One region of the Pseudoalteromonas sp. SR45-6 genome, then DNA from elsewhere that is predicted to be linked to it. Evidence: predicted binding sites of a transcription regulator. Region 1 holds the regulator's gene; the other holds the start of a gene.
What was found. The regulator sigma-54, encoded in region 1, starts transcription at its own class of promoters, with help from an activator protein. The targets are predictions, from matches to a motif close to GTTGGCACGNNNNTNGNNT.
Positions count from the first base shown of each region.

Region 2: a site for sigma-54 is predicted at 1,631-1,649, ahead of H5158_RS13475 (PA2169 family four-helix-bundle protein). Genes of this name have one in related genera too.

Region 1 covers NZ_JACJDM010000049.1:12,903-16,325, reverse strand. Annotated here, with positions in the region: gene rapZ (RNase adapter RapZ) at 1-114, opposite strand, end outside; gene ptsN (PTS IIA-like nitrogen regulatory protein PtsN) at 135-587, opposite strand; gene hpf (ribosome hibernation promoting factor) at 592-879, opposite strand; gene H5158_RS17660 (RNA polymerase factor sigma-54) at 908-2,404, opposite strand; gene lptB (LPS export ABC transporter ATP-binding protein) at 2,471-3,196, opposite strand; gene lptA (lipopolysaccharide transport periplasmic protein LptA) at 3,193-3,423, opposite strand, start outside.
Region 2 covers NZ_JACJDM010000030.1:8,790-12,212, reverse strand. Annotated here, with positions in the region: gene H5158_RS13485 (TonB-dependent receptor plug domain-containing protein) at 1-470, shown strand, start outside; gene H5158_RS13480 (biopolymer transporter ExbD) at 528-923, opposite strand; gene H5158_RS13475 (PA2169 family four-helix-bundle protein) at 1,139-1,582, opposite strand; gene H5158_RS13470 (LysR family transcriptional regulator) at 1,750-2,688, opposite strand; gene aceK (bifunctional isocitrate dehydrogenase kinase/phosphatase) at 2,704-3,423, opposite strand, start outside.

The DNA.
Region 1 (3,423 bases):
AGGTAATAAGTTTACCGGAATATTATCTACACAATAATAGCCAAGATCTTCTACTACACGCAGAGCAACAGATTTACCTGAGCCAGAACGCCCACTGATGATGATTAACTCCATGTAAATTCTCCTTCATTTGGCTACGATTGCGCAGCAATTACGTGATACAAATCTTGGTCTGTTTTTGCGCTACGTAGTTGTTTACAAAAATCTTTGTCGTTGAGTTTATCAGCAATTGTGGCTAACGTCTTCAAATGAAGTTGGCTATCACCATCTGGCACGATGAGAGCTACAAATATATCAACTGGGCGATTATCTATCGCATCAAAATCAATCGGTGATTCACTCACTATAATTATTGCTAGCGGGTTTTCAACACCACTCATACGGCCATGAGGAATAGCAATACCACGACCAATACCCGTACTACCTAGTTTTTCTCTCGACAGTAGTGCGTTGAGGATTTCTTGTTGTGATAGCTGAGGAAGTTGTTCATGAGCCAATTGGCTGATAAATTCAATGATCCGTTTTTTGCTATTAAAAAGGACCGCAGCTTTACTGCAGTCCTGGCAAATAAGTGAGCTTAATTTCATAGTGTTAGTGTCGAGCGTGCTTCTCTTTGTGTTTAATTACCTGACGGTCAAGTTTGTCGATTAGTCCGTCAATGGCTGCATACATGTCTTGGTGCTCAGTTGAGGCAAATAATTCAGCGCCACTGACATGTAATGTGGCTTCTGCTTTTTGGCTTAGCTTTTCTACATCAAGAATGACATGGACATTATTGATATGATCAAAATGCCTTTCAAGCTTGGCAAACTTATTGTTTACATAGTCTCTTAATGAATCAGTAATTTCTACATGACGACCAGTTAAATTTAGTTGCATAAGCATTTTCCTCTTGTGATTTTACGCCTTAAATCAAACTTTTACGTTGATTTGACGGTGGAATAGCCAGTGACTCGCGGTATTTTGCAATAGTCCGTCTAGCTACTTTGATACCTTGCTCTGCCAATATATCTGCAATTTTACTATCACTCAATGGTTTCGCTGAGTTTTCTGCACTGATCAATTTTCTGATCAATGCTCGAATGGCTGTCGATGAGCATTCGCCGCCGTTCTCAGTACTTACATGGCTCGAGAAAAAATATTTTAACTCAAATATACCACGAGGGGTATGCATGTATTTTTGGGTGGTTACACGAGAAATTGTTGATTCGTGCATCTCAACCATTTCGGCAACGTCGTTTAGTACCATAGGGCGCATGGCCTCAGGGCCATGCTCAAAGAATCCTTGCTGCTGTTTAACAATGCAGTTGGTTACTTTGAGTAACGTCTCGTTACGACTTTCTAGGCTTTTAATAAACCATTTAGCTTCTTGCAAATGCGAGCGTATAAATTGGCTGTCAGTGCTTGATTTTACAGAGCGTGACATCGCCGCATATTGGCTGTTCACTCTAATTTTTGGCATGCTGTCTGGATTGAGTTCAACCACCCAGCGACCTTTAATTTTTTTCACCGAAACGTCAGGAATAACATACTCTGATTCTTCGCGTACTATGGTATCCGCAGGCTTTGGGTTAAGGCTGTGGATCAGTGTCATTACTTCTTTTAGTTCATCTTCTTTAAGCTTAGTCTTTTTCATCAAAGTGCGATAGTCACGACTAGCTAATAAATCGATATGATCAGTTAAAATCATTTTTGTCTCGCTAATCCAAGGAGTTGCAGGATCAAATTGATTTAATTGAATACATAAACATTCTTGTAGGCTGCGCGCAGCAATACCAACAGGGTCAAACAACTGAATGCGTTTTAACACTGCTTGCACTTCGTCGAGTTCGATTTCTTCTTCGTTATTACCTTGATTTAAGCTCTCTGCAATGTCTTCGCAGCTCAAGGTTAAAATACCTGAATCGTCAACGGCTTCAACAATCGCAATGGCAATGGCTTCATCGGTTGGACTAAAAGGTGTGAGTTGTAATTGCCACATTAGATATTCGTGCAAGGTTTCAGTTGAGGCACCTTGATAAATTGACTCATCTTCAGGCATTGGCCCAGATGACGTATTTGGCGCAGCACTCATGTATTCGTCCCAGGTGACGTCCATAGCCATTTCGTCACTTAAGGTCTCTTTACTTAATGCTTCGCTACTTTCTTGTTCATATTCGCTTGGCTTGTCGTCTGCTGATGCGCTAACGGTTAAGTCATCGTTATCTTGTTTTTGTTCGTTTTTACCAGCCGTGTCGTCTGAATATTCATGTTCTTCTAGCTCTAACAATGGATTGCTGTCGAGCGCTTCTTGAATTTCTTGCTGGAGATCCAATGTACTGAGTTGCAATAAGCGAATTGCTTGTTGCAGCTGTGGTGTCATTGTAAGTTGCTGGCCCATGCGCAGCTGGAGTGATTGCCTCATGTATCTCTAACAATCCTTTTATTGTTATCATCGTTAAGTCTAGCAGATACTTAGCCGAGCGTGGCTTTATAGCCTAAATTGCTCGCCCAGGTAAACATCGCGGACTGTTTGGTCGGCGAGTACATGCTCAGGGGTACCTGATGCAATTAACTCCCCATGAGAAACTATGTAGGCTTTTTCACAAACATCAAGGGTTTCTCGTACATTGTGGTCGGTAATAAGCACGCCAATACCACGGTTTTTAAGGTGTTCAATAATCTTCTTTATATCTAACACTGAAATAGGATCAACGCCAGCAAAAGGCTCATCAAGTAAGATAAATTTTGGGTTTGCGGCTAAAGCGCGTGCAATTTCAACTCGACGACGTTCACCGCCAGATAATGCCATACCTTGGCTGTCGCGGATATGTTGAATGCTAAACTCATCAAGTAAGCTGTCGAGCGCTTCTTCTCTGGCTTGTTTATTCAGCTCTTTACGAGTTTCTAAAATAGCCATCAGGTTTTGATAAACAGTTAATTTACGGAAGATGGATGATTCTTGTGGCAGGTAGCCAATCCCTAACCGTGCGCGACTGTGCATTGGCAGTAAGGTGATGTCATTATCATCAATACTGATTTTACCTTTGTCGCTTGGAACTAAACCCACAATCATATAAAAGGTGGTGGTTTTACCAGCGCCATTAGGACCCAATAAGCCAACAATGCTGCCTGCGCTAACTTCTAAACCCACGCTTTTTACAACTTGGCGACCTTTATAGCTTTTTGCTAGAAATTCAGCTTTTAATGTACTCATGGCTGCCCTTTAGATTCGTCTTTTTTACTGTCTACTGGTACCAAAATGGTGTGCACACGATCGCTTGAGCTTGCGCCTTTTTCAGCACTGATCAGTTGCTGGTCCATATCATAGGTAATGCTTCTGGCATTGATTTTTTGACCTGCCTGAGTGACTTGTGCATTGCCAACCAAGGTTAAATAGCGCTTAGCGACATCGTAACGGACTTCATCAGCACTGGCACTCAT
Region 2 (3,423 bases), on a different contig from region 1:
ATGTGGTTGATTTATTTACTCCTGCGGGCAGTGGTTTGGAAACGATCCCTGTCGAAGATGTATTTTCTTCGCAAGAAACCTCAATCATCGAAGAATGGCAACCACAAGACAGAGTAAACTTAAGTGCATTATATCGCCTTGAAGATTGGACGGTAAACTTATCGCTCAATCGTTATGGCGAATACACGGTTGAAGATGGCGGTCGCCAGACTTACGGCGCTGAAATTCTTACCGATATAAAAGTAAATTATTTTGTCACAGACAACTTGTCACTAAATATTGGTGCAAACAATTTATTTGACGTTTACCCTGATAAAAATACCATAGGTAATTCTCGCTCAGGCACAATTGTTGATGCTTCTGGTAATACTATTATCAGTTCAACCGGTGTATTTGAGTACTCACGCCGTTCAGCACCATTTGGTTTTAACGGTGCTTACTACTATGTAGGTGCTGAATACCGATTCTAAAAATAACTTCTCCTACGTTATTTAGTTTTGAAGGGCCGTCTGGCCCTTTTTTTGCTTTTAGTGTGATGTGAGTGCAATGGGGTAGTTATCATACTCTTTGATATTATTCATTACTGTCATTAAAGTTTGATGCGTACTGTTTTCGTCAGCGGCTATTTGTACTGTGGCGATATTATACTTCGCAGCAAACATCGCAAGGTTAGTGGCAACTTGGTTTAAGTCAATTAATCGCCCCGCAAAATACACCGCATTGCTTTGGTCAATACTAAAATGAGCACTTTTAGTTTGTTTATCAATACTGGGTTTATCTACAGGCCGTTGCAGCTCTATTGCCACAGGTTTTACAAATGAAGTTGTAACAATAAAAAATATTAAAAGTATAAATACAATATCAAGCATCGGCGTCATATCAACGTCAGCGTTTTGTGGGTTTACATGTTGTTTATTTCTCATAATGGAACCTTGTTATTTTTGATAAAATGCTGCGGCGCCACAGCGGGATAGTAGGTACCTATTAATAAGCCTAGACGATTAAAATCATGCTGTGGTTAAATAAATATGCTATTTTTATTAATTATTTGCATTATTTTGTTATAAAAATCATTTAACTATAATTATGAGCATAAAAAAGCCCAGCGCGTGGCTGGGCTTTCATTTAAGCATTGTGGTTAATGCTTCTGCATACGGCTCATCTCCGTATGACAGCTTTGCATGGTCAGTAATACTTTAGCGAGGGCGGCTTCACAATCGTGCGGTTGTGGTTTTTTCATGGCAGCTTTAATTTCTTCAAGTGTTTTATCTTCCACTTCTTCAAGCTCTTTGACATAAATTTGGTCGTTGTTGGCACTAAATTTTGTGATCAGTGCGGTATATGCTCGGCGAGCTTCAACAGCAAAAGACGAACCATCTTCTCGTTCACCTTGCTGATTAATAGCGTAAGGCTGTAAGTTTTCAACGCTGACTTTACGTGCGTCTATCATACGCTGAAATAGCGCACCAATGGCTGGATCTTGTACTTTTTCCTGCGCCTTTTCATAAAAGTCGATGCCGCTGTTCATTACTTGGATAATGTCAGTGATATGATTTACTTCGTTTCCTTGCTGGGCATTCATAATATTGACCTCTTTAAGTTAAATGAATATTAAAGTTCAAGTAACTTAAAGCAATTGCCATTCCATTTTTAAATTATTTTAACATCATGATTATTAATACTTTTAAATTGATGTTTGCTTACTTGAAAATACCAGTAAGCAAATTTTACAGGGCTTTTGTAAGAGCGTTACTTTAATTCATCTGCAACTTCGGCTACTTTTTGGCGTAACCAAATATGACTGGCATCTCTGTGAAGTAATGGGCTCCAAATCATATCTAACTCAAATGGTGGTATAGGGAAGGGAGGCTCCAGAATTTGCAAACCAGGATCATCTAAATAAATATTAGCGGCTTTTGAAGGGAGTGTCGCAATCAGGTTCTTCTCTTTCGCTAGATGTATTGCAACGTGGTAATTACGGGTGAATGTGGCAATATTTCGGTGTTTACCAAAGTGGGCGAGCGCTTCATCAACCCAGCCAAGTTTTTGTACGTCTTTAGGATCCATACCAACCCCGACACCAAAACCTGTTTTACTTACCCAAATATGCCGAGCTTTTAAATAACTATCGAGGCTAAAATTTTCAATGATCGGGTTGTCAGCTTTTACTAAACAACAAAAGCTATCTTTCCAAATACGTTTGTGATGAAACGACTGCGGTAGGTTTTCGAAACGATTTATTGCCATATCAACTTTACCGTTTTCTACATCATGAAAAGTAACATCACTTGGAGTGAGAATATCGAGTGTGGTATCCGGCGCTTCATCGTGTAATTTACTCAGTAGCTTAGGTGCTAAGGTGCTGGCAGCATAGTCACTGGCCATAATCCTAAATACCCGTTTGCTTTGGCTGGCCTCAAATTCACGGTTTGGTGCAAGCGTTTCTTCTAATGTCATTAAGATGCCACGGATCACCGGCTGCAATTCAATAGCTCGTTCAGTGGGCACCATACCATCACTGGTGCGTACTAAGATCGGATCGTTAAACAGGTTACGTAAACGTTTTAAACCATTACTCATTGCCGGCTGTGTAATGCTAAGCTGGTTTGCGGCGCGAGTAACATTACATTCGCGTAATAATGTGTCGAGATAAACGAGTAAGTTTAAATCTATTTTACTGATATTCATTGTGTGTCCTTTCGTCTACCATTGATGGATAAAACGCTGCGCTGCTGGATAAGGGTAGATATGGCTAACGACCCCTGCTTTTATATTTCGTTGCGCTTGCTGCCAAAATGCGACGTCTAATAGTTCTGGATGTGTTTGGCTGAAAACTGCTTTGTATTGCGGGTTCGGCATTACAAAAGTGCATAACTGCTCTGGAAATACATCTTGTGGTGCCACAGAGTAACTTTGCTCATTGGTTAAGTAGTCATCATAACTTTTGGCTTTAGGCAGTGCTCTAAAGTTCATGTCTGTTAAATATTGCACTTCATCATAATCATAAAAAATAATGCGTTTGTGTTTACTGACACCAAAGTTTTTAAGCAACATATCGCCTGGGAAAATATTAACGGCGATCATTTCCTTGAGTGCTTGGCCATATTCTGCAATGGCAACAGCGGCATCTTCAGTATTAGCTTTTTCTAAATATAAATTCAGTGGCGTCATGCGTCGCTCAATATACATATGTTTGATGATCAGTAAGTCGCCTTCGATGATCATTGATGAACCAATAGTTTGTTTAAGCTGTGCAAGCAATGTAGCGTTAAAACGCGCAACAGGGAATACGACGTTAGAATACTCTATGGTATCTGCCATACGACCAACCCGATCATGGCTTTTAACTAATTGGTAGCGTTTGAGAACGGTATCGCGGCCAAATGGTTTACTTTCACCAAATTTGTCTTTAATTATTTTAAA